2 regions of the Chromobacterium sp. ATCC 53434 genome follow, and region 2 is predicted to be linked to the other one. Evidence: riboswitches for the same ligand, from Rfam matches in the RefSeq annotation. Region 2 holds a riboswitch; the other holds the start of a gene.
What was found. A riboswitch is a leader RNA that binds a small molecule or an ion and turns the genes downstream of it on or off. The one in region 2 is predicted to bind glycine.

Region 1 (8,006 bases), 970 kb from region 2:
ACAGCGATGGCATGGCGGCTTTGATCATCACGGACTCCTTTCTGGTTTTAGGCTTGGCCGGACTGCGACCGGCACAGGGACCATATCGGGAGCGGGGGCGGATTTCAGCTGGTCTTAAGGGGTGGCCTCGAGAGGGGAACCTTTTATCGATTCATGAGCGTATTGTTCGCTCTAGGTATTTGTTCGGAATGATTTTCCACGGCGGCGGCATATAAAACAGCTAGGCATGCAAGCATGCTCGAATACTTCCCCGAGCGGGACCGCATGGCGCCGACGCGCCGCAGCGGCTTTCCGTCCCCGGCAGTCTCGTCCCGATTTTCTTTTGATATGTCCGGATCCGGTTCAGGCCTGTTCCGGCTTGGGAGGAACTCATGTCTTCGAATACCCTGCGCATCACGGCCAGCGACAACGAGCTGTACATCATCGCCTATCAATGGGGCGCCAGCTACCAGCTGGCCCATATCCAGAGCGGCAGCGGCAATGCGGTCAACGTGAATGTCAACATCGGAACCGGCAACTACGTCGAGCCGGCGGTGCAGAACGGCGTCAACGGACCGCTGAACAGCACCTATTCGGTCAATCTGCCGGCCGGCGACTATGAGGTGATGGCGGTGGGCATCAACTGGGGCGGGCCGTGGAGTTTCGCTTTCAACGTCAACGGCGGCGCCCAGCATGCCGGCAGCGGAGGCGCCGGCAACGGCGTGGTCTGGTATACCGAGGGCGCCGGGTCCGGCGCCGGCATTCCGATCACGGTCGGGCAGTCGGCGCCGGTGGTCGAGACGGTGCAGGTCAGCACCCATCCGCCGATTCCATCCGGCCTGAAGGTGGCCTTCATGACAGGGCCGAACTCGCCGACGCCGGACGGAGAAAGCAGCACCTGCAATATCGTCAACTACAACGGCCTGAATTACTGGGCGTACTCCTATATCGACAACCGGTATTCCTTCGGCCTGGTGGGTTACCAGCCGTCGACCGGCAAATATGTCGAGCAGGAATTGAAGGGCGGGCGTTACCTGTGGAAGATCACCGTCGATGAAGTCAAGCAGACGGTGACCTTCTACGGCCAGTCCGGGCAGAACGTCACCGTGCCCTGGAGCCAGCTGCCGAAATAACGGCGCGGCGGGGACAGGACGGCCGCTCCCTGAGCGGCCGTTTTGCTTGGGCCGGACTCAGTCGGCTTCGGCGGCCGGGCGTTCGTGGAACAATATTAGCGCCAGCAGGCTGAGGCCGGTGCAAGCCATCGCGTACCAGGCCGGCGCCAGCGGATCGCCGCTGACGCTGATCAGCCAGGTGACGATGAACTGGGCGAAACCGCCGAACACGGTGACGCCGCAGGCGTAGACCACGGCCAGCCCGGTGGCTCGGCCATGGCGGGGCAGGGCCTCCATCACCAGCAGGAAGCCGGCCGGGCAGCCCAGCGCGAGGATGGTGGTCAGCAGCGTCGCCAGCAGCAGCGCGTTGCGCAGGGTCGGCTCGCCCAGCAGCAGGGCGAAACAGGGCAGGGTCAGCAACAGCAACAAGGTGTTGACGGCCAGCAGCAACGGTTTGCGGCGGCGCAGGCGGTCGGCCAGCCAGCCGGCGGGCGGCGACGCCAGCAACATCATCAGGCCGGCGGCGCAGCCGCTGAGCAGCGCGGATGATGGGGGCATGTGCAGCACCTTGCTCAGATAGGACGGCATGTAGTTGGCGATCACATAGGTATTGGCCGACATGCCCATCACCAGCATGCTGCCTAGCAGCAGCGTGCGCCGGTGTTTGCTCGCCAGCCGCAGCAGGCCGGGCTGGCGGCTGGCTTCGGGACGATGGGTCTCGTCTAGCTGGCCGCGGATATACAGTCCGAGCGGACCGATCAGCAGGCCGAACAGAAACGGCAGCCGCCAGCCCCAGCTTTCCAGCGCGTCGACGGTCAGCAGCGCGGTCAGCAGCGCGCCGCTGGCGGCGCCGACCAGCACCGCGGCGCCCTGGGTGGCGGTCTGCCAGCTGACCATGAAGCCGCGCCGGCTTTTCGGGGCGAACTCCATCAGATAGCTGGTCGAGGCGCCGATCTCGCCGCCGGCGGCGAAACCCTGCAGCAGGCGTCCGGCGACGATCAGCAGCGGCGCCGCCACGCCGATGTCGGCATGGGTGGGGGCGAGGCCGATCAGCGCGGTGCCGGCGGCCATCAGCCAGATGGTCAGCGTCAGCGCCGGCTTGCGGCCCGAGCGATCGGCGATGCGGCCTATCGCCAGGCCGCCCAACGGGCGCACCACGAAGCCGATGCCGAAGGTGGCCAGCGCCATCAGCAGTGAGCCGTACTCGCTGTCGGATGGGAAGTACAGCTTGCCTATCAGCATGGCGAAGAAGCTGAACACAGTGAAGTCGTACAGTTCCAGCCAGTTGCCCAGCGCGACGGCAATCAAGGTGCGGCGCGGGGACGCGGGGCGGATGAGGGGAGAGGGGGCGGCGACAGCCAGCGGCTTGCTCATGGCGGCTCCTGTTCTGGGTTGGCCGCCATCGGGCGGATTTTTACTTCACTATTTTATATGATAATAGCATTATTGGTTTATGTGTTGCCCGGCATGCGGGGCAAATCGAGAGCGATGGGGCTCAGTGGCCGATATGCCAGAACAGCGGCTGGCTGAACGGCGCCCACAGCGCCGTGCGCGCGCCGGCCGCGTCCAGCGCGTCGCGGACCCACTGGTTGCAGGTTTGGATAGGCGTGTAGCGGCCCATGGCCTGGTAGAAGGCGTCGTTGTCGTCGTAATGGCGGCCGGGCAGCCAGCGGGGGAGGCCGGCGGCATCGGTCGCCGCGCTGCGGCGGACGAAATCGGCGAGGCGCGCGTATTGGTCCGGCGCCAGCAGCAGCAGGCCGGCGTTTGCCGGTGCTTGCCACAGGTATTCCACGTGCAGCACGGAACGATCATAGGCCAGCGCGGCGAGCGTCTTGCCCGGGGTCAGGTCGGACCAGTTCCGCGTTTCCAGGTAGAAGGCGCGGCTGCCCCAGCCTATGGCGACATAGGGCGCGCCGCCGAAGCGGTCGGACCGCCGGAGCCGCTCGGGCGGGAACTGCGCTTTCCAGTCGGCGGCGGCGGTTTGCGCCGGCAGGACCAGGCTGGTGTGCACGCCGTTGCTGTCCAGATACACCGGCACGCCGGCGGCGGCGGGGCGCGCGTCGCGGTTGGCCGGCAGCAGGCCCAGGATCAGGGCGGCCAGCAGATAGCAGGCGGGCAGGGCGGCGGCGATGGCCGCGCCGCGCCCCAGTGCGCGAAGAAAGGGCGTCATCCGGCCATCATGGCATCGGCGCCGGACCGGCGGCAAGACCGGTTCAGTGGTTGTCGTGGCGGTAGGCGAACACCGGCAGCCGCCATTCGCGCCACAGCGCGGTCATTCGCAGCGCCAGGCCGAAGGCGAAGCTGGCGACGACGTTCCATTCGTGCTGCGCGCCCAGCCAGTTCAGACCGAGATACAGCCCGGCCACCAGCAGCGACACGCTGGCGTACAGTTCGCGCCGGAACACGATGGGGACGCGGTTGCACAGCACGTCGCGCAGAATGCCGCCGGCGATGCCGGTGATCATGCCGGCCATCACCACGATGACCGGGTGGTAATGCATGCCGAGGGCGACGTCGCAGCCTATGATGGTGAACGCCACCAGGCCGAACGCGTCCAGGATCAGGAACAACCGGTTCAGGTGGCGCATATAGCGCGAGATCAGCACGGCGGCGATGCCGCTGGCCACCACCAACAGCACGTATTCCGGGTGCTGGGTCCAGCCTATCGGGTAGCGGCCCAGCACGATGTCGCGCACGGTGCCGCCGCCCAGCGCGGTCAGGAAGGCGATGACGGTGACGCCGAAGATGTCCATGTGGCGGCGGCCGGCCGCCAGCGCGCCGGTCATCGCTTCCGCGGTGATGGCGATCAGGTAGATCAGGGTCAGCATGACGGGGCGTCCTTGCGGATGGCGGTTGCGGGCGCCGCCGGCTTGGCGGGGCGGAAAATCGGCTGCGGGCCGGGCGCGGGCAAAAGCCCGGCGCGCCGCGGGGCGGGTGCGCGGGACAAGGCAGACTCCTGGGTGGATTCCGGGCTACGGAACAGCCTCTCCCCTTGTCCTTTTACCTGAGAGTTGCATGGCCGGCGGCCACTTGCCCCTTCGGTGGGCTGCTCGGGGCAGCCTCTCTCCAATCGGCTTGATTCAATGAAACACTGCGGTACGGCTTGCCTGAGCGATTATGGGAGCTTGCGTCTTCGGCGGGGGCTGCGCCCCTCTCTCCCGCAGTTAGCCGGCCATATTAGCTTTTGCTATTTAAGTCGTCAATGCCGGGCAGGGCTGGGCCGGGTCGCCCCGGCCCAGCGGCTTCAGTGCTTGTCCGGCTCGCCGGCGACGGACTGGGCCGCGCCGTCGGGCGTGCGGCCATTGACCTTGGCCGGCCCCTTGCGGGGCGCCGCCGGCTTGGCCGCCGCCGCTTTGGGCTGGGCGTCGCCGGCGGTCTTGGCGGCGCTCTTGCGCCCGACCGTAGGCTTGACGGCTCCAGTCGCCGGTTTGGCCGCCTTGACCGCGGCGCCGTCGGATGCCGCCGGCGCCTTGCCGGAGACGGCGGGCTTGGCAGCTGTCGTCTTGGCCGAACTCGCCGGTTTGACGGCCTTGGCCGCGCTTCCGCCCGATGTCGCTTGCGCTTTGGCGGGTTTGGCCGCGGCCTTGCGCCGGCTCGCCGGCTTGACGGTCTTGGCCGGCGCCTTGCCCGGGGAGGCCGTCGGAGGTGCCGTCTCCTGGCTTGTCGGCGGCGCGGCTGCCGGCGTCTGCAGCGCCAGCGCCGAGGCGACTTCGTCCAGCCGCGCCTGGTGGATGGGCGCGATGGCGCCGCGCAGCGCCAGCAAGTCGCGGGCCAGCAGCCAGGCCTGATGGCGGCGGCGCGGATCGGGCAGCAGCAGGGCGAGGCCGCGCAGCGCGCGCGGCGCGTCCAGCCGCACCAGCGCCACCTGGCGCCGCACGATGTCCTTCAGCTGCATCAGCGTCAGCGGATACTCGTGTCGCACGTCGCGCATCACGCGGCGGATCGCGTTGAACGGCCGCTCGTCTACGACGCCGCCGCCGTTGCTGACATAGAGCAGCAGCCGCACGAAGCCGTCGGCCAGCGTGCCTTGTTCAAAGCCCGGATCCAGCGCCTCGCGCTTCAGCCGCGCCAGTTCGCGGCTTTCCCAGGCCAGGGCCCGGCTGCGCGGTTCGCTGGCGGGCGTGACGCCGACCAGGGTCGCCAGTTGAGGCGATTCGTAGATGGCGTGGAACAGCTGTTCCTGGGCGGCGTCGCGCAGATCGCGGTAGTGGTCCAGCGATTGAACGACGAAGTCGGACAGCTGCTGCTGCCAGCGCCACAGCGGATTGTCTTCGGTTATCGGCCGGCGTTGCTCGCGCACCTTGGCGGCCAGATCCGGCAGCCACCACAGCCACGGGTTTTTCGGCGAGATCAGCGTCCGCTCCAGCCGGGCCGGATGCCATTCGCGCAGCAGGCGGGCGCTGGTCTCGTTGCTGAGCGCGCGCACCGCCGGAGACAGGTAGCGGTCGTATACGCCCTGGTTGATCTCGGACACCCGCTTGACGACCTCGAAGGCGCGCTCGTCGTCGCGGCCGTCGTCCAGCGCCAGGATATCCGGCACGTCGCGCGCCTCGAAGCGGATGATGTAGCGCCCCTCGATGTATTCCAGGCCCGGCGCGTCCGGGGCGATGTCATCGATGACGGCCTCGTACAGCCCCGGCGCCAGCACGTCTATCAGGTCCAGCGCGCTGGCGAATTCGCTGTGCTCCTTGTTGGCGACGCCGGCGGACACGAAGATGCCGAGGTGGCCGACCTTGTTGTGCAGGCAGTAGACGATGGTCTGTTCGTTGTCGCGGATGTCGTCGACGCTGTCGTACAGGTCGGCGATCCAGTTCAGCGCCTGCTGCGGCGGCGTGATGTTGTCGCCCCAGGAGGCGAACACCACGATGGGGGAGCGGATGTTGCGCATGTCCACCCGCACCTTGCCGTCGTGGCTGGCTATCCTGCCGTGGACCAGCTCGTTGCCGACGAAGAGCTTCTGGGTGATCCACTCCATCTCAGCCTTGTTCAGCAGGTAGTGGCCGCCCCACCAGCGCTCGAAATCCAGGTAGCGCTGCGGCTCGGTGTCCACCTTGGCGTAGAGGTTGTACGACTTCTTCCACAGCGTGTTGGCCGGGTCCAGCTTTTCGAAATTCTCGACCAGATGGGCGCCGTCGAAATGGCCGTTGCCGAGGTCGCCGGCCAGCGAGGCGGCCCAGGTGCCGCCGTTCAGGCCCCCGGCATAGCGCATCGGGTTCTTGCCGCGCACGCCGGCCCAGTACGATAGCGGCGATCCGGCCAGCAGTATCGGGCCGACCAGGTCCGGCGCCACCGCCGCCAGCATCGCCAGCGCCCAGCCGCCCTGGCAGTTGCCGATGACGAAGGGCTTGCCGTCGCTGTCCGGATGCAGTTCGTTGACGCGTTTCAGGAAGTGTCCCTCGGCCTTGGTCACGCTTTCTATGGTCTGGCCGGGGACTGGTTGCGGGAAGAACATCACGAAATAGCAGGGATGACCCTGCTGCAGCGCGACGCCTATCTCGCTGTCCATCTTGAAGCCGCCTATGCCCGGGCCGTGGCCGGCGCGCGGATCGATGACGACGAAGGGGCGCTTGGCCGGGTCGGTGGCCGGGCTGCCGGCCGGGGGCTTGATGGCGGCCAGCGCGTAGTTGGCCGGGTCGGGCAGCTCGCGGCCGTCGACGATGATCCGGTATTCGAAGACCAGCACCGGCGGCTTGCCGCTCTCGCAGTGCTCCAGATAGGTGGCGCCGCGGCGGTACAGCGTGTCCCAGTACAGGATGCCGCGCTGGCAGGCATCCAGCCAGTAATCAAACAACGGTTGAGGGAACGGGAGCTTCCCGCCTTGAACTGCAGCAGTCGACCACATTGCAACCCCTTGTTCTTGAACGGTAGGAAAAGACGCGCGCAGCCTGTAGACGACCTTCGGAAAACGAACGCCGCCGAAGGGCGACCGTGAACGGGCCGCCGGCCGACGACAGGCCATGGCCGTCACTGTACTCGTTATTTGCTGCGATGCAATAAATGCGAACGGTCTGTCGGCGATCTGTGGCGCGCAGCCATCAACTGGCCCCGGCACGCGTGGGGGTTCGAGCCGCGGAGGCCGCCTGCAGTTCCTTGACCATCACCACGCTGGCGTAGGCCTTGTCCGGCCATTGCAGCGGCGCCTCGACGCGTTAGCCGCGTTTGGCGTAGCGCGCCACCAGATGGGCGGCCGGCTCGGCGGTGTCGAGGCGGATGCGGCGGTAGCCCTGGCGGCGGGCCCAGTCCTCGGCGGCGTCCATCAGCTGAGAGCCCAGGCCGTAGCCTCGCCAGACGGGATCGACGCCGAATTGCATCAGCACCGCGCCGTCCGGCTGGCGGAATTGCGGGCAGGACGAGGCCGGCTTCGGATGGTGCACCGTGATGGTGCCGACCAGCGCGTCTTCGCGCCAGGCCAGCAGACAGAGTCCGTCGGCTATGCGGCGGCGGGTGACGGCCGCGCTCTGGTCGACTGCGGTGTAGCGCAGGCCCATCGCCGCGAGTCCGGCGTAGGCGCGATGCAGCAGGGCCGTCAGTTGTTCGATTGAATCGGTCTCGGTCAGCGGGCGCAGGGTGAACATGTCTTTTGTTTCAGTGGCGGAAAGCACAGGGCAAAGCAAATGTCATGCCGGGCGAATGTCGGCGCGCTGCCAGTCGCCGGCCATTTCCTCGCTGATCAACTCTTCCGCGACGAAGTCTATGAAGGCGCGCACCGCCGGCGACAGGCCGCGCCGGGTCGGAAAGGCGGCGTGCAGTATGCCCCAGGGGAAGTCGTACTCGGGCAGGATGCGGCGCAGGCGGCCGTCGGCCAGCGCCTGGTGGCAGACATTGGCGGGCAGGGCGGTGACGCCGGCGCCGGCGATCGCCGCCTCCAGCAGCACGATCATGTCGTCGGTCATCAGGCGCGGGGCGTCCAGGTGA
Region 2 (8,006 bases):
GGACGCGTTGGCCATTTCCAGGCCGGTCAGGTCTATCACCATCTGCTGGAAGTTCAACAACGCCTCCAGCCGGCCCTGGGCGATCTCAGCCTGGTACGGCGTGTAAGCGGTATACCAGCCCGGGTTTTCCAGCACATTGCGCAGGATGACGGTGGGCGTCAGCACCGGGTAGTAACCCAGGCCGATAAAGGATTTGTTGACGATGTTCTTGGACGCCACGGCCTTCAGCGCGGCCAGCGCCTCGGCTTCCGGCTGCGGCGCCGGCAGGTCCAGCCGGCGGTTCAGGCGGATGTCGGCCGGCAGCGTCTGGTCGACCAGCGCGTCTATCGACGGCACGCCGACGGCGGCCAGCATCTCGGCGCGCTCGGCGTCTGACGGCCCGATGTGGCGGGCGATGAATTCGTGGCGATTGAAGAGTTCGGAGAGCGACATGCTTGGGACTTTCTTCGTTGCGGCGGCCTAGACGAGGCCGCGCCGGAAAAAACAACGCCCCGGCGTCTTGCGACGGCGGGGCGGTCAGGCTATCAGGCGCCGATTTCCTTGGCGTAGGCGGCGGCGTCCATCAGGCCGTCGAGATCCGCGGCCTTGGCCGGCTTGATCCTGAAGAACCAGCCGTCGCCGTACGGGTCGGTGTTGGCCAGTTCCGGCTCGCCTTCCAGCTCCTCGTTGACGGCCAGCACTTCGCCTGCGATCGGACAGTAGACGTCGGAAGCGGCCTTCACCGACTCCACCACGCCGGCCTGCTCATCGCGGGCCAGCACGGCGCCGACCTTGGGCAGCTCGACGAAGACGATGTCGCCCAGCAGCTGCTGCGCGTGCTCGGTGATGCCGACGGTGACGGAGCCGTCGGCTTCCAGGCGCAGCCATTCGTGGCTGTCGACGTATTTCAGTTCGGCGGGGATATTGCTCATCTCGGTTTTCTCCAGTCCTAGCTATGATCGGGATGGCGGCGCCTCGGCGCCGGCCGGTTTATTCGAATACTTTCTTGCCGTTGCGCACGAAAGGCATCTTGACCACGCGGACATCGGTCAGCGCGCCGCGCAGGTCCACCTGGGCGGTGGCGCCGGTGGCGGCCGGCACGCGGGCGATGGCGATCGAGTGTTTCAGCGTCGGCGAGAAGGTGCCGCTGGTGATCACGCCTTCGCCCACGCCATCCACCACCACCTTCAGGCCCTCGCGCAGCACGCCGCGGCCTTCCAGCACCAGGCCCACCTGCTTCATCTTCACGCCGGCGGCCTTCTGAGCTTCCAGCGCCTCTCGGCCGTTGAACTTGCGCTCGGCCGGCTCCCAGGCGATGGTCCAGCCCATGCCGGCTTCCAGCGGCGACACGGTCTCGTCCATGTCGTGGCCGTACAGATTCATGCCGGCCTCCAGGCGCAGCGTGTCGCGCGCGCCCAGGCCGATGGGCGCGACGCCGGCGGCTTGCAATTGATTGAAGAAGGAAATGGCCTGATCGGCCGGCACCATGATTTCCAGGCCGTCCTCGCCGGTGTAGCCGGTGCGGGCATAGAACCATTCGCCCTGCGGCAGGCCCTGGAACACTTTCAGCGCGCCGATGGCGTCGGCCAGTTCCGGTTTGACGGCACAGACTTTTTCAATGGCCCGGGGACCCTGCACCGCCAGCATCGCCAGATCGCGGCGCACTTTCAGCGCCACGTCGAGGCCGGCCTTCTGGCCCTCCATCCAGGCCAGGTCCTTGTCGGTGGTGCCGGCGTTGACCACCATGCGGTAGCCATAGGACGTCAGATAAACGATCAGGTCGTCGACGACGGTACCTTCCGGGGTCAGCATGCCGGAATACAGCGCCTTGCCCTCGAAGCCGAGCTTGGCCACGTCGTTGGAGATCAGTTTTTGCAGCCAGGATTTGGCGTCGGAGCCGGTGATGTCGACCACCGTCATATGGGAAACGTCGAACATGCCGGCGTCGCTGCGGACGATTTCGTGTTCTTTCAGCTGGGAACCGTAGTGGATGGGCATTTCCCAACCGGCGAAATCAACCATCTTGGCGCCGGCGGCGAGGTGGGCTTCAAACAGCGGAGTACGTTTCGGAGCCGTCATGGCGCGCGTCCTTCGAGAAAAGTGTGGATAGCCTCATCAACCACACCCCTCTGTCCCGGCACCTGAGATTTTCCGGCCGTATAAGCCGTTAGCCCCTTCGGTGGGCGCCGTGGCGGCGCCGCTCTCCAGATTGCGCGAACCGGCTGCCGCCGGCCCGATGATACAGTCCTTTTGCCTGAGCGATTGCGGGTGCGCTTGCGCCTTCGGCGGCGGCCAGCAAGCCGCTCTCTCCTGTATGATTCGGCGATTATGGTGGCAGTCGCGCAGGCTTGGCAAGCCGTTATTATTTCTACTTAAAACGATATGAGAAAATGTTTTTCAAGGAAAAAATACGCTCAAAATTTACATTCGAAATCATTCGAAAACGAAAAAAGCACAGCATAAAAGCTGTGCTTTTTTTGGCTCGCTACCACGGCTAGCCCGCCGCGTGCCGCTCCTTCAACTGCCAGACATAGATAGGCAGGCCCAGCAGCAAGAGCAGCATGCCCCACATCACGATGTCGGCGCCGGAGCCGTACAGCGCCCACAGCGAGTAGACGAAGCCGATGCCGGCGAAGAAACCGGGCGCCACGAAATCGCGCGCGGAGAACTCCTTGCCGCGCATCAGCATGATGGCGATCAGCGCCATCGAGCAGAAGGCGTACGGCAGCAGCGTGGTGGCGGTGGCCAACAGGATGATGAATTCGAAGATCTTGACGCCGCTGTCGCCGCCGGCGTACTTCATCGCCATCAGCACGGTGACCAGGCCGCTGGACAGCAAGAGGCCGAAGATGGGCACGCCGGCCGCGTTGCGCTGGCCGAAACGGCTGGGGAACAGGCCGTCCTTGGCCGCCGCCGCCGGCACATGCGCCTGCATCAGGCTCCAGCCGTTCAGCGCGCCGAAGCAGGACACCACCGCGCCGAAGCCGACCGCCCAATAGCCCCAGTCGCCCCACATCAGCCGCGCGGCGTCGGCGAACGGTGCCTGGGAGGCCGCCAGCACGTCGGCCGGCATCAAGCCCATCAACGATACCGTGGACAGGATGTAGAGCACGGTGGCCAGCAGCGTGCCGATCACGGTGGCGCGCGGGATGGTCTTCTCCGGTTCCACCACGTCGCCGGCCGGCACCGAGGCCGACTCCAGTCCCAGGAAGGCCCACAGCGTCAGCGCCATCGTCGCCGACAGCGAGGACAGCAGCGGCTTGTGGTGCGGATTGAACGCCAGATTGTCCGGCTGGAAATGGAAGAAGCCGATAAAGGTGACCGCCGCCAGCGGCAGCAATTTCAGCAATGTGGTCACCACCGCGACCATGCCGGAGCTGCGCGCGCCGCGGCTGTTGATCCAGGTGACGATCCAGATCAGGCCGATGGCGACGGCGCCGGCCAGCGGCTCGTCATGGCCCAGCGCCGGAAAGAAGACCTGCATATAACTGGTGGCGGCCACGGCCAGCGCGGCATTGCCGGCCCACAGCGCGATCCAGTAGCCCCAGGCTATCCAGAAACCGGCGAAATCGCCGAAGCCGGCGTGAATGTAGGCGTACGGACCGCCTTCGCGCGGCAGGATGGCCGACAGGCGGGCAAACACCAGCGCCAGGCAGATGGCGCCGCCGGAGGTCAAGAGCCAGCCCAGCATCGATACGCCGCCGAACGGCGCCAGCGAAGCCGGCAGCAAAAACACGCCGGAACCTATCATATTGCCCACTACCAGGGCGGTGCACATCCAGACTCCGAGCGAGCCTTTATTGTGGGTGGAACGGTTTTCGCTCAAACCTGATTCTCCGTCGCGAACGAAAGCATCGCGCGCCAGGCGGCCGGGCCTGGCGTCAAACATGCGGGAAGTGGCAAACAGCGCCAGCCGGCTCGCGCCGCTGGCTTCACGATAGACGAAACCGGAACATCCGGCCGGCCGGCGGCGCTTGGCGCCTGCTGCCGCGTCGAAAAAAAGGGCGCATTAAAACACAGTTTTGACGTAAAAACATGTCGCATCGGCGATTTTTTTTAAAAAAAATCGTGCGGCGCCAGCAACTTATGCCATTCAGCTTGCGGATGGAATCAATCGGACGCCGCCAGCAGCGGACCGCGCGGCACGCGGGACAGCGACCAGTTGGCGACGGCCCAGCGCCACAGCTCGGCCAGATCGCCGCACTCGGCCGGCGGCGCGTGCCCCAGCCGCGCCAGCGCGCCGCGCAGGCAGCGCGCGGCGTCGTCTACGCCTATCGCCGGCGCCAGCGTCTGCTTGGACAGTTTTTCGCCGGCGGCATTGGTCAGCACCGGCAGATGGCAATAGCCCGGCGCTTCCCGGCCCAGCGCGTCGTAGACGGCGAGCTGCCTCGGCGTCGACACCAGAAGGTCGGCGCCGCGGACGATGTCGGTGACGCCCTGCTCGGCGTCGTCGACCACCACCGCCAGCTGATAGGCCCAGAAGCCGTCGGCGCGCAGCAGCACGAAATCGCCGATGTCGCGCGCCAGGTTCTGGCCATACTCGCCCTGCAGCCGGTCGCGCAGCACGCGCTCCCCCTCCCCGACCCGCAAGCGCCAGGCCCGGCCTGCGCGGCCATCCGGGCAGCCGTTGCGGCAGGTTCCCGGATAGACATGGCCGTCCAGCCCGCGCCGAGCGCGCTCGGCGATCTCCTTGCGGGTGCAGCAACAGCCATAGGCATGGCCGGCATCGATCAAACGGTTCAACGCTTCGCGGTACAGTGGATGGCGCCGGCTCTGGTAAACCACCTCGCCATCCCACTCGAAGCCGAAGGCCTCCAGCGTGCGCAGGATGTCGGCGGCTGCGCCGGGCACTTCGCGCGGCGGATCCAGGTCCTCCATCCGCAGCAGCCACTGGCCCCCGCGGCTGCGCGCTTCCAGATAGCTGCCGACGGCGGTGCTGAGCGAGCCTGCGTGCAACAGGCCGGTGGGACTGGGCGCGAAACGGCCCCGGTACGAGGGATAAGACATCGGGTTCAAGGCTGCCGAATCCGACGGAATCGGCGAATTGCCGCTAAAATGACGGTAATCCCGAACCACGATCCAGCTTTAGAAGGGTAGACGAATGACGTACGTTGTAACCGATGCCTGTATCAAATGCAAATACACCGACTGCGTGGAAGTCTGCCCGGTGGATTGCTTCCGGGAAGGCCCGAACTTCCTGGTGATAGACCCGGACGAGTGCATAGACTGCTCCTTGTGCGTGCCGGAATGCCCGATAGGCGCCATCTATTCCGAAGACGACGTGCCCAAGGGACAGGAAGGCTTCCTCGAGCTCAACGCCGAGTTGGCGAAGAACTGGCCCAGCATCGTCGAGCGCGTTGATCCGCTGCCGGACCACGCCGACTGGGCCGAGGTCAAGGACAAGCTGAAGTATCTGGAGCGCTAGCGGCCGCGCCTCCGTCCGGTCGGCGTCGGCGCGCCCTGGCTCGGCGTTCGCGGCCCTCATTGGCAGCGGAACACCGCCCGGCTGCGCTCGGCGTCCCGTTTTTCCACCTGCAGCAAGACGGCGTGCCTGCCGGAGACGCCGCACGCGACATCGGCGCGCTTGCCGGCTTCGGACAGCTCGCCGCCGTAGACGTGGGCATATTCGTACACCAGCCGCTGCTCGGAAACCTCGACCGGCCGCACCGTCTCGCCCGGCGTGACGAAAGCGACGCCGTGCATGGCGCAGCCGCCGATGCAGCCGGCCGCCAGGCCCGCCAGCGCGCGGCGCTTCGACGCGGAAAATCCCGCCATTGCCCCCTCCTCCGGCGCCAGCGCGCCTTGGCTAAATAAACAAATCGATATCACCGGTCTTGGCGCCCTCGTTCTGCTCCAGGATGCGGCCGCGATAAGGCATCTCCTCCTTGATCGCGCCGCTGCTGCGCTTGAGCTTCTTGATCAGCACCTTGCCGGTGTTGGTGAAAAAATAGACCTTGCGCGCGCAATCGCCCAACAGGTCCTCGGCCAGGACGGGAATCTGTTCGTTGGCCAGATAGCCGCGAATGAAGTGGGTGTTGCGCTCGCCAACGTTGACCACCGTCATGCCGTCCAGCACATTGCCGGCGCCGAAGATCTTGGCCTCCAGTCTATGCCGCATCGCGCCGAGCTTCTGCATGTCGGTGATCAGCAACTCCATCGCGTTGACGCCAAAGCGGGCGGCGGAAGCGCCGGAGCCCAGGTCGAGCGAGCCTTCCGGCAGCAGGAAATGATTCATGCCGGCCACGCCGGACAGCCGGTCGCTCAGGCAGACCGCCACGCACGAACCCAGCAGCGTCACCAACAAGCGTGGCTGATCAGTCGCGTGGAACTCGCCGGGAAACACCTTGACCGCCGTCATCTGGAAATGCTTGTCGAAATACTGGTGGCTGTTCGGCATGCCTGCATCGCTCATGGGCCCACCCTTTCCGCCTGGCTCTGCAGGCATTCGACCACCTTGGCCGCCAATCTGCCCAGCGGATGGACATGCATCACCGCGCCCAGCCGGAACGCCTCGCGAGGCATGCCGTACACCACGCAGCTGGCCTCGTCCTGGCCAAAGGTCAGCGCCCCGGCATTGCGCATCCTCAGCATGCCCTCGGCGCCGTCCCGTCCCATTCCGGTCAGGATCACGCCGATGGCGTCCTTGCCCAGATGGTCGGCGGCGGAGTCGAACAAGGGGTCCACCGCCGGGCGATGGCGGTTGACCGGCTCTCCCTGGTCCAGCGCGATCAGATAGGCGCCGGCGCTTCCCGGCCTGACCCGCATATGCGAATGCCCCGGCGCGATATAGGCGACCCCGGCCCGGACCGGCTCGCCGTCTTCCGCCTCCTTCACCCGCATCGGACACAGCTTGTCCAGCCGCGCGGCGAAGGTGAAGGTGAAATGCTCCGGCATGTGCTGGACGATCAGGATAGGCGGGCCGTCGGCCGGCATGCCGGACAGGAAGTCCTTGATCGCCTCGGTGCCGCCGGTGGAGGCGCCGACGAACACCATCGCGTTGCGCCGCCAGCCCGCGCTGACGACGACGCGCCCGGCCGGTGGCGGCTGGCGGAAACGCTGCGGCTGGCGCAGTCGGGCCGCCGCCGCCATTCTCAGCTTGTCGCGGATCTCGTCGGCATATTCCTGCATGCGCCGCGACACGTCCTCGCTGGGCTTGTGCACGAAATCGACCGCGCCGATCTCCAGCGCCGCCAGCGCGGTCTCGGAACCGGTCTCGGTCAGCGACGAGATCATCAGCACCGGGGTCGGTTTCAGCCTCATCAACCGGCGCAGAAATTCCAGGCCGTCCATCCGCGGCATCTCGACATCCAGCGTCACCACGTCCGGGCTGGTCTCGCGTATGCGCTCGCGGGCGATCAGCGGATCGGAGGCGGTCGCCACCACCTCCATGTCCGGCGCCTCGTTGACGATGGTGGTCAGCAGATTGCGTATCAGCGCCGAATCGTCGACCACCACCACCCGGATCTTCCTCTGCTCCGCCATCGCCACTACTCCCCGCCGCCGTCGCGGGCCAGGCGGTAGGCCGTCCGGCCGCAGGCGGCGAAGGCGTCGGTCAAATGCATGATGTTCTCCGAATGCCCGAGCAGCAGCATCCCGTCAGGCTTCAGGCGCGTTTCCATCTTGGCCAGTATTTCCGCCTGGGTGGCGCGATCGAAATAGATCAGCACATTGCGGCAGAAGATCACGTCGAACACGCCGATGTCGGGCCAGACCGGCGCCACCAGATTGAACTGGAAGAACGACAAGGCGTTGCGCACCTTGGCCTTCAGCCTGACCTTGCCCTCGTTGCCGCCGGTTCCGCGGTCGAAATAACGCCGCAGCAGCGGAGCCGGCACTTTTTCGACCCGCTCGAGGCCGTAGACGCCGCGCGCCGCGTGCTGCAGCACATTGGTGTCGATATCGGACGCCGCCAGTTCGAAATCGCCGCCGCCGGGTTCGTTCCAGACCTCCAGCAACGTGATCGCGATCGAGTACGGCTCCTCGCCGGTGGAGGAGGCGGAACTCCATACCCGGAACGTTTCGCCGGC

Region 1: it holds a riboswitch for glycine, as region 2 does, so the genes downstream of both, CXB49_RS08600 (trimeric intracellular cation channel family protein) here and gcvT (glycine cleavage system aminomethyltransferase GcvT) in region 2, are expected to answer to the same signal.

Annotation. Positions count from the first base shown of each region.
Region 1 is NZ_CP025429.1:1,909,436-1,917,441, forward strand. It holds gene CXB49_RS08580 (M23 family metallopeptidase) at 1-28, opposite strand, end outside; gene CXB49_RS08585 (hypothetical protein) at 372-1,112, shown strand; gene CXB49_RS08590 (MFS transporter) at 1,170-2,465, opposite strand; gene CXB49_RS08595 (TIGR02117 family protein) at 2,587-3,261, opposite strand; gene CXB49_RS08600 (trimeric intracellular cation channel family protein) at 3,305-3,919, opposite strand; glycine riboswitch at 4,074-4,171, opposite strand; glycine riboswitch at 4,176-4,262, opposite strand; gene CXB49_RS08605 (DUF3141 domain-containing protein) at 4,336-6,882, opposite strand; gene CXB49_RS08610 (GNAT family N-acetyltransferase) at 7,241-7,666, opposite strand; gene CXB49_RS08615 (LysR substrate-binding domain-containing protein) at 7,709-8,006, opposite strand, start outside.
Region 2 is NZ_CP025429.1:935,733-943,738, reverse strand. It holds gene gcvP (aminomethyl-transferring glycine dehydrogenase) at 1-432, opposite strand, end outside; gene gcvH (glycine cleavage system protein GcvH) at 525-911, opposite strand; gene gcvT (glycine cleavage system aminomethyltransferase GcvT) at 970-2,058, opposite strand; glycine riboswitch at 2,099-2,197, opposite strand; glycine riboswitch at 2,212-2,302, opposite strand; gene CXB49_RS04410 (amino acid permease) at 2,474-3,757, opposite strand; gene gluQRS (tRNA glutamyl-Q(34) synthetase GluQRS) at 4,090-4,986, opposite strand; gene fdxA (ferredoxin FdxA) at 5,081-5,404, shown strand; gene CXB49_RS04395 (hypothetical protein) at 5,461-5,754, opposite strand; gene cheD (chemoreceptor glutamine deamidase CheD) at 5,786-6,391, opposite strand; gene CXB49_RS04385 (chemotaxis response regulator protein-glutamate methylesterase) at 6,388-7,461, opposite strand; gene CXB49_RS04380 (protein-glutamate O-methyltransferase CheR) at 7,467-8,006, opposite strand, start outside.